Regions from separate parts of the Streptomyces sp. NPDC088116 genome, predicted to be linked through region 3. Evidence: riboswitches for the same ligand, from Rfam matches in the RefSeq annotation. Region 3 holds a riboswitch; each other region holds the start of a gene.
The links. A riboswitch is a leader RNA that binds a small molecule or an ion and turns the genes downstream of it on or off. The one in region 3 is predicted to bind cyclic di-AMP.
Positions count from the first base shown of each region.

Region 1 (3,565 bases), on a different contig from region 3:
ATCCGGTAGGCCTCGGCGAGCATCTTCTCGAAACCGTCGGCCGCCTGGTCGGCGAAGGTCTCCTCGTCGATCAGCTCGTTCTTCAGATTCGAGATCTTGGCGCTGAAGGACTTGGGCGGGTAGCGCTTGGGGTCGAGGTCCAGATCACGGCAGACCAGGGCCATCAGACGCTTGGAGTCGGCGGCGTCGTAGATCGAGAACGACGAGGTGAACCCGAGCCTCTTCGACTCGCGCCGCAGGATGCGGATGCAGGCGCTGTGGAAGGTCAGCACCCACATGGCGGCAGCGCGCGGGCCGACGAGGTCGGCGACGCGCTCCTTCATCTCCCCCGCGGCCTTGTTGGTGAAGGTGATCGCCAGTATCTGGCCGGGGTGGACATGGCGGGTCCCCAGCAGATGTGCGATCCGGTGGGTCAGGACCCGGGTCTTGCCGGAGCCGGCTCCGGCCACGATGAGCAGGGGCGAACCGGTGTGCACGACGGCCGCGCGCTGCTCCTCGTTCAGCCCTTCGAGCAGCGCGGCCGGATCCACCACGGTGCGCGGGGCCCCGTCGCGGTGGTAGGCGTCCCGAACCGGTGGCGCGTCGAAGGCACCCTCGAAGAGGTCGTCGGGGACCTGCTCCGGGGCGTGCTCGGCATGGTCCTCGGGCGGCGGTGGATGCTCGTCGCCGGAGGGCTGGAGGTCCGCCAGGAAACTGTCGTCAAAGAGGCTGCTCATCGCTTTACGAGTCTAGGCTCCCGGACTGACAGCCCGCGCCCGCCTTCGGAAGTCTCCCGGCGTATCCGGCGGGGGCACCCGGTGTATCCGGCGGGGGCACCCGACCCAGGCCTCCCCCACGGCCGCGTGGTCTCCATGGACCGGGCACCCTCCCCGTACACGTCATGCGTACATGTCGTGGTGGCCCTCCGTACACATCGTCGCGCGCACGTCGCTTCGGAGTCCCGCGCAACCTCCGGCGACCTGCCCGGCGGACGTGCGGAACGGCCGGAAATATCACGCAACGTAATGGCGGACTTACCCACCAACACCCCCGCACACCGCGCGGGCAAATGTCACGAAAACGTATCGGGCATATCGGCCATCCGCCTTCACACAAGCGCCACACTTTGGCTAGCGTGCTCCGTCAGGCAGCCCGTACCCTCCCCGGCGATCCGCGCCAAGCGGGCGGCCCGTGCCGAATTCGACCTTCCTGTGAGGAAGTTCGGAACCGGGGACCCACTCTGCACGACCGGGGTGAATCGGGCCGTACGTTCCAGGCCCGTAGGGCAGCCTTCCGTTCCGCCCGAACCCGACAGCTAACCCGGTAGGCCGTCCACGGAAGGAGATGCCGACCTTGGCGTCGCATCGCAAGCCGCGCAACCGTAGCGGAGTACGCGCCAACTCCCCGGCCGTCGGAGTCACGACGGCCGCTCTCGCTTCGGTCACGCTGCTCTCGACACAGAACGCGCACGCCGCGCCCACCGAGCCGACACCGTCCGTAGAAGAGGTACAGAAGAAGGTCGACGATCTGTACCGCCAGGCCGGGAGCGAGACCCAGCAGTACAACAAGGCCAAAGAAGCCACCCAGGAGCAGAAGCGCACGGTCGACCGCGCGCTGGACGACGCCGCCGAGCGCGCGGACAAGCTGAACGAGGCTCGCCGCAAGCTCGGCGGTTACGCGGCCACGCAGTACCGGGAAGGCGCGGTCACCCCGACCGCCGCCCTGCTGTTCGCGGACAGCCCGGAGGAGTTCCTCGAACAGAAGCAGGTCACGGACCGGCTGACCGACCGTCAGCAAGGGGCCGTCGCCGAGTACCAGTCGCAGCAGGCCGCCGCGACGAAGCAGCGGGCCGAGGCGACGAAGAGTCTGGAGTCGCTCTCCGACTCGCAGGCATCCCTGCGCACCAGCAAGGAGAGCGTCCAGAAGAAGCTCAGCGCGGCGCGGGCGCTGCTGTCGAAGCTGACGGCGGAGGAAAAGGCGCGACTGGCCGCGCTGGAGCGCAAGAAGGAAGACGAGGCCCGCCGCAAGGCGGAGGCGAAGGCCAAGGAAGACGCTCGGGCCAGGGCCGAGGCCGAGCGCCTGCGCGAGAAGCAGGAACAGGAGCAGGAGCAGGAACAGGAGAAGCGGCAGGGCGAGGAGAAGGCCGAATCCCCGTCGACCGGACCGGACAACGGGACCGGCACCGGCACCGGCACCGGCTCGGGCTCAAGTACGGGTACGGGTACGGGCACCGGGACCGGCTCGGGGGCCGCCGACAGCGCGCAGACCACCAAGGCCGCGAAGGTCCTCGCCTTCGCCCGCGCCCAGATCGGCAAACCATACGTCTGGGGCGCGACCGGCCCCAGCTCGTACGACTGCTCGGGCCTGACCCAGGCCGCCTGGAAGGAGGCGGGCGTGGAACTTCCGCGTACCACCTGGGACCAGGTGAAGACCGGCACGCGCGTCGCGACGGAGGACCTCCGTCCGGGCGATCTGGTCTTCTTCTACGACGACATCAGCCATGTCGGCATCTACATCGGCGACGGCATGATGATCCATGCCCCCAAGCCGGGCGCGAACGTCCGCGAGGAGTCGATCTACTACATGCCGATCTACGGCAGCGTCCGCCCCGCCTGACCAGCGGCGGGCCGCTGAACTCACGTCCGTGGCCCGCGAAGCGCCGTCGAGCGCTCCGCGGGCCACCGCGGGCCCGACCCGCTCAGGTCCAGAGCGTGGCGATGAAGATGTTGACCACCGTCAGACCGCCCACCACGCCGAACAGCGGCTTCGAGGCGGCCTCGTCGTCCCGCTTCACGTACACCACACCCAGGATCACGATCAGGATCGCCAGCTTGATGCCGATCTTGATGTTGTCCAGGGTCTGACCGTCGGCCTGGTTGAGGCCCACCAGCACCATGCCGGTGATCAGCATCGTCAGCGCTCCGTGCAGCATCGGTGCGTCGAACCGTGCCGCGCCCGCGCTCATCGCCTTCATCTGTGTCAGAAAGCCGCCGAGCAGCGAGGCGATGCCGATGATGTGCAGGGCGACGAAGACATTGATGAGTACGTCCATGGCTCGGAGCCTAGCCATGGCCATATCACCACTCTCCGGTGAGGTGAGGCTTTCTGCCGTATCGGTCGGGTCCGACCGGAGATCGCCGCTCCGTCGCGATCGAGTTGATCACAAAGCGCAACAGATCATCCATCTCGCGCCAATACCGCCATGTCGACACTTGCTTGTGACCTTGCCCCTTACGGTCCTCTCCGGGTGGGCGGCTCTCGCCGTCGGCCCCGTACGGACATTGAGGAAGAGGACCACCCCCGTGGCAGCGCACCGAAAACCCAAGCAGCGCCCGCTTTCCGGCTCGGCGGGCCGTACCGCCGCCACTCTCGCGCTCGCCGGAGCCGCGACCGTCACCGCCTTCGACGGGCCCGCACACGCCGAGCCCCGTCTCACCCCCGCCCAGGTCAAGGCCAAGGTCGACGGGCTGTACGAGCAGGCCGAGGCCGCCACCGAGCGGTACAACGGGGCGAAGGAGAAGGCGGACGCCGCAAGCACCTCGCTGGCGGAACTGCGCGACGAGGCGGCGCGTCGTACGGAACGGCT
Region 1 covers NZ_JBIUTF010000001.1:1,152,016-1,155,580, forward strand. Annotated here, with positions in the region: gene pcrA (DNA helicase PcrA) at 1-716, opposite strand, end outside; cyclic di-AMP (ydaO/yuaA leader) riboswitch at 1,162-1,325, shown strand; gene ACIOJD_RS05050 (NlpC/P60 family protein) at 1,333-2,595, shown strand; gene ACIOJD_RS05055 (hypothetical protein) at 2,678-3,031, opposite strand; gene ACIOJD_RS05060 (NlpC/P60 family protein) at 3,282-3,565, shown strand, end outside.
Region 1: another riboswitch for cyclic di-AMP. It lies ahead of ACIOJD_RS05050 (NlpC/P60 family protein); the one in region 3 lies ahead of ACIOJD_RS28320 (transglycosylase family protein).

Region 2 (3,565 bases), on a different contig from region 3:
CGACGGCATCGCCACGATCATGGCGCGGGCCCTGTCCGAAGGCACCGACAAGCGCTCCGCCGAGGAGTTCGCCGCCGAGCTGGAGCGCTGCGGCGCCACGCTCGACGCGTACGCCGACCACCCGGGCGTACGGGTCTCCCTGGAGGTCCCCGTATCCCGGCTGCCCAAGGCGCTCGGGCTGCTCGCCGAAGCCCTGCGCGCCCCGGCGTTCGCGGACGGCGAGGTCGAGCGGCTGGTACGGAACCGGCTCGACGAGATCCCGCACGAGACCGCCAACCCCGGCCGCCGCGCCGCCAAGCAGCTCTCCAAGGAGCTGTTCCCGGCCTCCGCGCGCATGTCACGACCGCGCCAGGGCACCGAGGAGACGGTCGGGAGCATCGACGCCGCGGGTGTGCGCGCCTTCTACGAGGCGCACGTACGCCCCGCCACGGCCACCGCGGTCGTCGTCGGCGATCTCACCGGCGTCGACCTGGACGCGGTGCTCGCCGAAACCCTCGGCACCTGGACCGGCAACACCGCCGCTCCGCGTCCCGTCCCGCCCGTGACCGCAGACGACACGGGCCGGGTGGTGATCGTGGACCGGCCCGGCGCCGTCCAGACCCAGCTGCTGATCGGCCGCATCGGCCCGGACCGGCACGACCGGGTCTGGCCCGCGCAGGTGCTCGGCACCTACTGCCTGGGCGGCACCCTCACCTCCCGGCTCGACCGGGTGCTGCGTGAGGAGAAGGGCTACACCTACGGTGTACGGGCCTTCGGCCAGGTGCTGCGCTCCTCCGCTCCCACGACGCCGGGCGGGGTGACGGGCGCCGCGATGCTCGCCATCAGCGGCTCCGTGGACACCGCGTCCACCGGCCCGGCGCTGGACGACCTCTGGACGGTGCTGCGCACCCTCGCCGCCGAAGGCCTCACGGACGCCGAGCGGGACGTCGCCGTGCAGAACCTGGTGGGGGTGGCACCGCTCAAGTACGAGACGGCGGCGTCCGTCGCGGCCACGCTGGCCGACCAGGTCGAGCAGCACCTCCCGGACGACTTCCAGGCGCAGCTGTACGCGCGCCTGGCCGAGACCGGCACCGTGGAGGCGACCGCCGCGGCCGTCAACGCCTTCCCGGTGGACCGGTTGGTGACCGTGCTCGTGGGCGACGCCTCGCAGATCGAGGAGCCGGTCAAGGCGCTCGGAATCGGCGAAGTGACGGTCGTCACCGGCTGATCCGGCCTCAGGAGGGAACCCCGGCGCCACTCGTCGCCGGGGTTCCCGTGGTATGTCCGTTTTGTTGGAGAGGTTGCCCGTCTGCCCTGTGGCGATGCCAACAAAACCTTCTGACTGTTTGGCGAACGAAAGATGACGCGCTTAGCGTCGGTCCGGCTGTTCGCCAGTTGCGCCGCACCGCGGCATCGGACAGTCATCGCCGAGTCCCCGTCAGGCGCGAGCCTGGGGAGCCGGGGACCCACACAGTCCCTGGGGTGAATCGGACGCCTTCGCGCACCGGCGCGGAGGGGCCCGTAGGAGACCTTCCTGCTCCGAACCCGTCAGCTAACCCGGTAGGCGAGAAGGAAGGAAAGGACCAGCCATCTCATGGCGTTCACCCGTGCCACCGGGAAGCATCGTGCCCGGAGCAGTATGAGCCGCAAGGGCGCGAGCGTCGCCGGCGCCGCGACTCTCACCGCGACCGGAGTCATCGGCACCCTGGCCTCTTCCCCGGCACTCGCCTCCACCACGGACGTCCAGGCGGCCCAGCAGACCGGCCTGGCCCAGGCCATCAGCATCGACGAGTCCCTCGCGGGCACGGTCGACACCCAGGCCGAGGCCCAGCGCCAGGCCGCTGCCCGCGCCAAGGCACAGGCCGCGGCGGAGGCGGAGGCGAAGCGCAAGGCCGTCGCGCGTGCCGAGGAGATCCGTGCCGAGGAGGCCCGTGCGGCCCGCGAGGCCGAACGCAAGCGCCTCAACGCCTTCCAGCTCCCGGTCGCCGGCTCGTATGTCACCACCGGCTACCAGAGCGGCGGCTCCCTCTGGTCCTCCGGCAGCCACTCGGGCATCGACTTCCGCGCGGCGTCCGGCACTTCGGTCGTGGCCGTCGGCGCGGGCACCGTGGTCGAGGCGGGCTGGGGCGGCTCGTACGGCAACAACATCGTGCTCGAGATGAAGGACGGCACGTACACCCAGTACGGCCACCTCTCCTCGATCGGTGTCTCCGTCGGCCAGAGCGTCACCCCGGGGCAGCAGATAGGCCTCTCCGGCGCGACCGGCAACGTCACCGGGCCGCACCTTCACTTCGAGGCCCGCACGAGCCCGGACTACGGCTCCGACATGGACCCCGTCGGCTACCTGCGCGCGCACGGCGTGAACGTCTGACGGCTCGGGCGCCCGGCCTCCGGTCGCCCGGCCGGGCGCTGACCGCTCCGACCGACGGTCACGGCCCCGACCGAACCGTCCGGCCGCTCCGATCACCCCGCTCGTCCGAAGGCCCCGGCCCGTGCCGGGGCCTTCGTGCGCTTCCGCGCGGTCCGGGGCCTTCCGTGCGGTCAGCGGTCCTGCGCACGGTCCGGGCCCTTCTGTTTACGTCGCTCTGGCCAAAAGATATCCATGGATTCCGGCCTCCCATCGGAAATTCGTGCTGATTGCAATAGAGTCACGGAACAGGCGTCAATCGGCAGAGTTTCGCGCGGATTAAGTCGGAGGTTCGGACATGCGCATTCCCGCGCACTCGGTATGCACGGCGATCCGCGACGACATCGTCTCCGGTCTGTTCGAGCGGGGCAGCCGGCTCACCGAGGAACAGCTGGCACGGCGCTACGGCGTCTCCCGCGTCCCGGTGCGCGAAGCCCTGCGCACCCTGGAGTCGGAGGGCTTCGTGACCACCCGCCGCCATGCCGGCGCGTGTGTGGCCGAGCCTTCGGAGCAGGAGGCGGGGGATCTTCTGGAGGTGCGGCTGCTGCTGGAGCCGCTGGGCGCCGCCCGCGCGGCACAGCGCCGCACGGAGGCCCATCTCAAGGTGCTGCGTGGCCTGGTCAGGCTGGGGCAGGAGCGGGCCCGCAGGGGCCAGGGCGAGGATCTGCGCTCACTCGGCGCCTGGTTCCACGAGACGCTCGCCCAGGCGTCGGGAAGCCCGGGGCTGACCGCCCTGCTCACCCAGACCAGGCACAAGATCGCCTGGATGTACGTGGTCGAGCAGCCCGCCCACCCCGTGGAGTCCTGGGCGGAGCACGGCGCGATCGTGGACGCGGTGGCCCGTGGTGACGCGGAGCGGGCGCGGGCCATGACCGCCCTGCACGCGGAGCGCACGGCGGTCGCCCACCGGCTGCGGAAACCGGGCCAGGTCCGGGAAAGGGTGAGGCCTTCGCAACATGCCGTAAACACCGCGAGCGCCCGTACTTAACAATTCCGCCGTATACAAAGAACATCAATACGCAGGACTTATTTCCTGCTGCCCGCGAACGTGATTCGTGAACGTGATCCATACACGTTTTCCGTACGTTTTTTCCGTGCGAGCTGTCGGCACAAAAGACCGGAGCCGTGGGGGTGGGGGTTTTAGAACACCCCCCCCGCCCGCCCGGGAAGTCAAGGGGG
Region 2 covers NZ_JBIUTF010000004.1:742,056-745,620, reverse strand. Annotated here, with positions in the region: gene ACIOJD_RS20185 (M16 family metallopeptidase) at 1-1,207, shown strand, start outside; cyclic di-AMP (ydaO/yuaA leader) riboswitch at 1,395-1,560, shown strand; gene ACIOJD_RS20180 (M23 family metallopeptidase) at 1,574-2,350, shown strand; gene ACIOJD_RS20175 (GntR family transcriptional regulator) at 2,685-3,374, shown strand.
Region 2: another riboswitch for cyclic di-AMP. It lies ahead of ACIOJD_RS20180 (M23 family metallopeptidase); the one in region 3 lies ahead of ACIOJD_RS28320 (transglycosylase family protein).

Region 3 (3,565 bases):
GGGACAAATTCGGTGGCGGCGAGTACGCGTCCCGCCCCGACCTCGCCAGCCGCACCCAGCAGATAGCGGTGGCGGAGAAGGTGCTCAAGGCCCAGGGGATCACGCCCTGGCTCAGCTGCGCCACGATCGCCGGGCTGACCGGCATCCTGACCGGCGACGGCGACACCTCGGAGTCCACCTCCGAGCCGTCCGGCCCCACGGACGGGAGCACCGGACCGACGGACGGCTCCTCGGCCGACCCGAGCGCCACGCCCTCCGCCTCCGACGACGGCGAGAAGAAGGACGGCTCGACCCCTTCCGGCTCCGCGGAGACGCCCTCGCCCGGAGCCTCCAGTTCCGGCGACGGCTCCGACGAGGACAGAGCGGGCGCGAGTACCGGGCCGGCCACCGGCAAGCACCGGGGGAGCGCGGCGCCGGAGGAATCCGCCTCGGGCGGCGCGGACGAGCGCGCATCGGACGGCCGTGCCTCGCGAAGTGACGGACCGGCACGGGACGCGGGCGGTCTCACGGACGCCACGGACGGCGGGGTGCAGGGTCCGTACATTCCGGACGGCCAGCACGGCGTCGGCGACCCCGTCTGGCTCGTCGGTGCCGAGCAGAAGGTGTCCGGCGGGTGGGTGTGAGCCGGCCGGCGGGCGGGCGCGCGTTGAACGGGCCGTCGTGGGCCCCGGATTCGACGGTCCGCCCCTGATCAGCGCCCTGATCTCGGCGCGGGGCAAGGGCAGTTCGAGGGGTGTTACGGGGGTCTATGTCCACGTATGGGCAACTGAGACAAGGGTCTCTTTGCCACAAGTGATGCCCATTGCTCCGGTAGTTGGTCGGATTCGCCCCTCACCAGCGGAAACGTGATCAACGACAGGGGAGGTAAGGGCGATTTACCCGGGTTGTGCTCCTTTGAACAACCGGGGGGCCTGTGATTACGGTCTGAACCGCTCGCACCGCGGGCCCCGTCGACCGAAACGCCGAATCCTGCCGTCGGTCGGGGGGAACAGTCGTCGCGTCAAGCGCCGAAGGCAGGAGCGGGGGACCCAAGGTTTTAGCGCCGGGCCCGGCCGTGGAGAGGGACGCCCAACAGCGTCCCGCGATACGGCGGGGACCGGCTTGGGGTGAAGCCGCGTGTGCGAACACGCGGCCGGGCAACTCACTTGGCCCGAACCCGACAGCTGACCTCGTAGGCGTCGGTGAGGGGATGATCCATGCTGTTTTCCGGTAAGGCCAAGCACCGCCGCCCGTCCAGGGCCGCTCGCTACGCCACGCTGGCCGGGATCACCGGTGCCGCCGTCGCGGCCCCGCTGATCGGCGCCACGTCCGCGTCGGCCGCGTCCTCGTCCGAGTGGGACCAGGTCGCCCAGTGCGAGTCCGGCGGCAACTGGTCCATCAACACCGGTAACGGTTACTTCGGTGGCCTCCAGTTCTCGTCGTCCACCTGGGCGGCGTACGGCGGCACCTCCTACGCCTCCAGCGCCGACCAGGCATCCAAGTCGCAGCAGATCTCGGTCGCCGAGAAGGTCCTGGCCAGCCAGGGCAAGGGCGCCTGGCCGAGCTGCGGCGTGAGCCTGTCCGGCGCCTCCGGCTCGGGCTCCGGCTCCGGCTCGTCCGACTCCGGTTCGGGCTCGTCGGACTCCGGCTCCGGTACGCAGGAGCAGCCGCAGCAGTCCCGGCAGCAGGCCGCCCCCGAGCAGCAGGCGCAGCCGAAGCAGTCCACCCGCGATGCCGAGCAGCCCGCCTCGCGCAGCGAGAGCCGTCCGGTCACGATCAAGAAGGGTGACGGCGAGTACAAGGTCAAGTCCGGCGACACCCTCTCGAAGATCGCCGACGCCAAGAAGGTCAAGGGCGGCTGGAAGAAGGTCTTCGAGCTGAACAAGGACATCGTCAACAGCGCCGATGTGATCTACCCGGGCCAGCAGCTCCACCTGAGCTGATCCGGAGGTCCGTAGATCCGGAGATCCGGAGATCCGAAGGGGATCAGCTCCAGCCGAGCTGATCCCCCCTCGGGCCGCCCTGCGGGGCGGCGCCCCCCACAGGCCGCCCCGGCCCGGCGCGTTCACCCCCGTACGCGCCGGTCCGGGGTTCGCGCTGTCACGGGCTCGTCCCCCGATCTGTCACCCGGCCTGTCACCGGTCCGTCATCGGCCCGTCACGCAGCGGATTCGCGACCCTGTCCTTCCCTCGTCCGGCGCGGAAACAGGCCTCTTTCTCGTCCTGGGCGGATTCTTAGAGGCGGCCGCCCGCCGGTCGAAGGCCGCGAGGCGGTTAGGCTCATGTCGCAAGGCCAAAGAGACCCTGCACTTCCAGCGCCACATCCCAGAAGGAGATGCTCGTGCCGTCCATCGACGTCGTCGTAGCCCGGGAAATCCTTGACTCGCGAGGTAACCCCACGGTCGAGGTCGAGGTCGGCCTCGACGACGGCAGCACGGGTCGTGCTGCTGTCCCCTCCGGTGCGTCCACCGGTGCGTTCGAGGCCCTTGAACTCCGTGACGGTGACCAGAACCGCTACCAGGGCAAGGGCGTCGAGAAGGCGGTTCTCGCCGTCATCGAGCAGATCGGCCCGGAGCTCGTCGGGTACGACGCCACCGAGCAGCGCCTGATCGACCAGGCGATGTTCGACCTGGACGCCACCCCGGACAAGTCGTCGCTCGGCGCCAACGCCATCCTCGGCGTCTCCCTCGCCGTCGCGCACGCCGCCTCCGAGGCCTCCGACCTCCCGCTCTTCCGCTACCTGGGCGGCCCGAACGCGCACCTGCTGCCCGTTCCGATGATGAACATCCTGAACGGCGGCTCGCACGCCGACTCCAACGTGGACATCCAGGAGTTCATGATCGCCCCGATCGGCGCGGAGTCCTTCTCCGAGGCCCTGCGCTGGGGTGCCGAGATCTACCACACCCTCAAGAAGGTCCTGAAGGAGAAGGGGCTCTCCACCGGCCTCGGCGACGAGGGCGGCTTCGCGCCGAACCTGGAGTCGAACCGCGCCGCGCTGGACCTGATCCTGGAGGCCGTGAAGGAAGCCGGTTACGTCCCGGGCCGCGACATCGCGCTCGCGCTCGACGTGGCCGCCTCCGAGTTCTACAAGGACGGCAGCTACGAGTTCGAGGGCAAGTCCCGCTCGGCCGCCGAGATGACCGAGTACTACGAGGAGCTCGTCGCCTCGTACCCGCTCGTCTCCATCGAGGACCCGCTGTTCGAGGACGACTGGGCCGGCTGGAAGGCCCTCACGGACAAGCTCGGCACCAAGGTCCAGATCGTCGGCGACGACCTGTTCGTCACCAACCCGGAGCGCCTGGCCCGCGGCATCGAGGACGGCGCCGCCAACGCGCTGCTCGTCAAGGTCAACCAGATCGGTTCGCTGACCGAGACCCTGGACGCCGTCGAGCTGGCCCAGCGCAACGGCTTCAAGTGCATGATGTCGCACCGTTCCGGTGAGACCGAGGACGTCACCATCGCGGACCTCGCCGTCGCCACCAACTGCGGCCAGATCAAGACCGGCGCCCCGGCCCGCTCCGAGCGCGTAGCCAAGTACAACCAGCTGCTGCGCATCGAGGAGATCCTCGACGACGCGGCGGTGTACG
Region 3 covers NZ_JBIUTF010000007.1:487,862-491,426, forward strand. Annotated here, with positions in the region: gene ACIOJD_RS28315 (transglycosylase family protein) at 1-623, shown strand, start outside; cyclic di-AMP (ydaO/yuaA leader) riboswitch at 996-1,193, shown strand; gene ACIOJD_RS28320 (transglycosylase family protein) at 1,197-1,922, shown strand; gene eno (phosphopyruvate hydratase) at 2,320-3,565, shown strand, end outside.

Region 4 (3,565 bases), on a different contig from region 3:
ATCTGACCATGCTCGGGCTCGGCGGGGTCATCGGAGCCGGACTCTTCGTCGGATCAGGGGCCGGGATCGCGGTCGCCGGGCCCGGCATCGTCGTCTCCTACCTGATCGCGGGCGTGCTCGCGATGTGTGTGATGCGGATGCTGGGCGAGATGTCGGCCGCGATGCCGGCGTCGGGGTCCTTCTCCGTACACGCGGAGCGGGCCCTGGGCCGGTGGGCCGGGTTCAGCGTGGGCTGGCTGTACTGGTTCCTGCTGGTCGTCGTACTCGCCGTGGAGGCGACCGGCGCGGCTCAGATCGCGAACGGCTGGCTGCCGTCCGTACCCCAGTGGGCGTGGGTACTGCTCTTCATGCTGCTCTTCACCGGCACGAACCTCGCCGCCGTGAAGAACTTCGGCGAGTTCGAGTTCTGGTTCGCCGCCCTGAAGGTCTTCGCGATCGTCGCGTTCCTGGTCCTCGGGCTGCTCGCGATCCTCGGCATCCTGCCCGACACCGACCCCGTCGGCTTCACGAACCTCACCGGACAGGGAGGCTTCCTGCCGGGCGGCTGGCAGGGCGTCGTCTCCGGTGTCCTCGCCGTCGTCTTCGCCTTCGGCGGCCTGGAGGTCGTCACGATCGCGGCGGCCGAGTCCGACGACCCGGTCCGCTCGGTGGCCAGGGCGGTGCGCAGCTCGGTGTTCCGGATCCTGTTCTTCTACGTCGGTTCGATGCTGGTCATCGTCACCGCGCTGCCGTGGACGGCACAGAAGGCGGGGCTGAGTCCGTACGTCACCGTCCTCGACGCGATCGGCGTCCCGTCCGCCGGGCAGATCATGAACATCGTGGTGTTCGTGGCCCTGCTCTCGGCGCTCAACGCCAACCTCTACGGGTCGTCCCGGATGGTCTTCTCGCTCGCCGAGCGGGGTGAGGCGCCGGGCTCGCTGCGGAAGGTGAGCGAGGGAGGCGTGCCGCGCCGGGCGGTCCTGGCCTCCGTGGCGTTCGGCTTCGTCTCCGTGCTGCTCAATCTGAAGTGGCCCGACACGGTCTTCCTCTACATGCTCAACTCGGTCGGCGCGGTGCTCCTCTTCGTATGGGCACTGATCGCCGCGTCGCAACTGCGCCTGCGGCGGCGCATCGAGGAGGAGGCACCGGAGCGCCTGATCCTCAAGATGTGGCTCTTCCCTGGCCTGACCATCGCGGCTCTGGTCGCCATGGCGGTCCTGTTCGGGCTGATGCTGACCGACGACACGGCGCGTCCGCAGCTGCTGTGGTCCCTGGGTGCGGCGGCGCTCGTACTGACGGCGGCGGGCCTGCGGGAGCTGCGCGCACGCCGCGGGTGAACCCGGACGCCGACCACTCCCCGGCCCTGTCGCTCTCCACCAGCACGCGGGCCCCGGTCAGCACGCGGGCCCCGGCCGGCGCGGGTCACCGCTCCGGCCGGGGCCGCCTGCCTGTCGGCGTCCTGACGAATGTCAGTAGGGGCCGTTCACGTTGTCGATCGAGCCGTACTTGTCGGCGGCGTAGTTGCACGCGGCCGTGATGTTGGCGACCGGGTCGTAGCTGTCGGTCGACGTACCGGGCACGTGGTAGGCCTGGAACGTCGGGTCGATGACCTGTAGGAGCCCCTTGGACGGGGTGCCGGCCACGGCGTTGGAGTCCCAGTTGTTGATGGCCGCCGGGTCGCCCGCGGACTCACGGATGATGTTGCGGTGGATGCCCTCGTAGGTGCCCGGAATGCCGTGGGCGGCCATGACGTCCAGCGACTCCCTGATCCAGCCGTCCAGATTGTCGGAGTACGTCTTCGCCGCCGCCTGGACGACAGTGCCGCTCGTATCGGACTTCGCCTGCGTGGCGCCGGTCGCGGCCTTGGCCTTCTCGCCGAGCTTCAGCTCGGTGCCGGGGTGGAGCAGCGACGGGTCGCCGCCGACGGCCTTCCGGTTGTCCTGGTACAGCTTCTTCCAGCCGCCGCTCACGGAGTGAGCGTGCGCGATCTTGGAAAGGGAATCACCGGCGACCACGGAGTAGGTCGACGCCTTGGCCTTGACGGCGGCGGGCGCGGGAGCCGCTTCGGCGGCGACCTGGCCGGCCGACGGCGCGGCGCTCGCGGAGGTCGCGGCCACCAGCGGCAGGGCGAGTACGGCGCCACCCGCACCGACGGCGACGAGGCCTCGGGCGAGCGGGCTGATTCTGGGACGACGGTGCTTGGCCTTTGCGGGCATGACGAATTCCTCTCCGTCGCCTGCGAGGTGAGCTGTCGGGTTCGGGCGGGAGATGCCCGGCCGCGGTGGGAATGCGACTTCACCCCTAGCCGGTCCGGTATCGGATCGGCGACTTACTTGGGTTCCCCGCTCCTGCCGTAGGTGAGTGGGTGTGGTTTCCGGACAGCGGCAGGATTCGGCGTTCCACCCGGAGTGACGTGAAACTAGACGAGAACGTCCGGGCGAAACAAGTCCTGAATTCACAGCGCCACTCCATAAGGGAATCCGGAGGGGAAAATCCCGCTCCCTCATTCGACGCCAGGAAACTCAACTCTCCTTCCCTGTGGACGAAGTGGACGGGCGGACAGGAACCGCACCACATCACCGGGCGTGACGCGAATCACCAGACAAGGTGATCACGGGCGCCACAACACCGAACAGAGAGCATCAAGTTACGCCAATCCACCAAACAAGACTTAAAGTAGAACACGAGCAAATCGCCCATATTGGCGCCTGAAGTCTTCGCCCTGCCGAGCGGCAGCACCACCTCTCCCCGGCCCGTCTCCACGCCCCCGCCGGGCGACTTCCTGTCCGGGTTCACCATCGGCGGCATCAATGGGTCAGCGACGGCTGCATTTCTGACTGCCTGTCGCCATCTCGTTCAGAATTATGATCTCCCACCCAAGGAAATCACGCTCGGCTGCGACTGAACCCGACGATCGGGAGTCAGAAACCTTTACGGCACTTCCTTTTACCCGAGAACCGCTCGAATTCGATGCCCCCGCCCCGAATGCCGTGGGGCGGTGCGCCGCCTGCTCGCGGGTGTCAGCCTGCCAGGCAGTCGCGCACAGCCGCGACAAGGCGGTTCGCACGGGAATCGCCGTGGCCGATCACGCGGTTGGCGGTGTAATCGAAGCTCACACCGAACTCGTCGTCGCCGAAGGCGAATCGACCGCCGGCTCCGTCGTTGCCGAAACCGCGCTCCCCCAGCATCGGCCGGCCGCGAACAGGCTCATCAGTGTCAGGTGGACGACCGCCCCGATCAGAGCTCGGGCCCCACCGCTCGCGTCGATCGGGGAGCGGTGGGGCCCGAGAGCGAGCTGGGTGACCAGGCAGCCGACGACGGTGACAGGGACCGCGACGGTCGCGGCGGCGCCGGCGGTGACGGCCATTTTCGCCGCGTGGAGGCGGCCGCGCCGGGGCACGGCGACCAGCGAGACCCGCATCACGGGGCGCGATCGGGGACGCTGAAGGGGACGAACAGCAGCAGTGCGGTGTACGTGCCGCGGACGCCTCGCAGCTTGGTGAACTCGGCCCGGATGGCCGCGACTGTCTCAGACACGGGTGTTCCTCGCTCCCTTGCCGATGAGTTCGAGGAAGGTGTCCTCAAG
Region 4 covers NZ_JBIUTF010000004.1:691,088-694,652, forward strand. Annotated here, with positions in the region: gene ACIOJD_RS19940 (amino acid permease) at 1-1,316, shown strand, start outside; gene ACIOJD_RS19945 (transglycosylase SLT domain-containing protein) at 1,449-2,195, opposite strand; cyclic di-AMP (ydaO/yuaA leader) riboswitch at 2,200-2,386, opposite strand; gene ACIOJD_RS19950 (hypothetical protein) at 3,092-3,403, opposite strand; gene ACIOJD_RS19955 (hypothetical protein) at 3,509-3,565, opposite strand, start outside.
Region 4: another riboswitch for cyclic di-AMP. It lies ahead of ACIOJD_RS19945 (transglycosylase SLT domain-containing protein); the one in region 3 lies ahead of ACIOJD_RS28320 (transglycosylase family protein).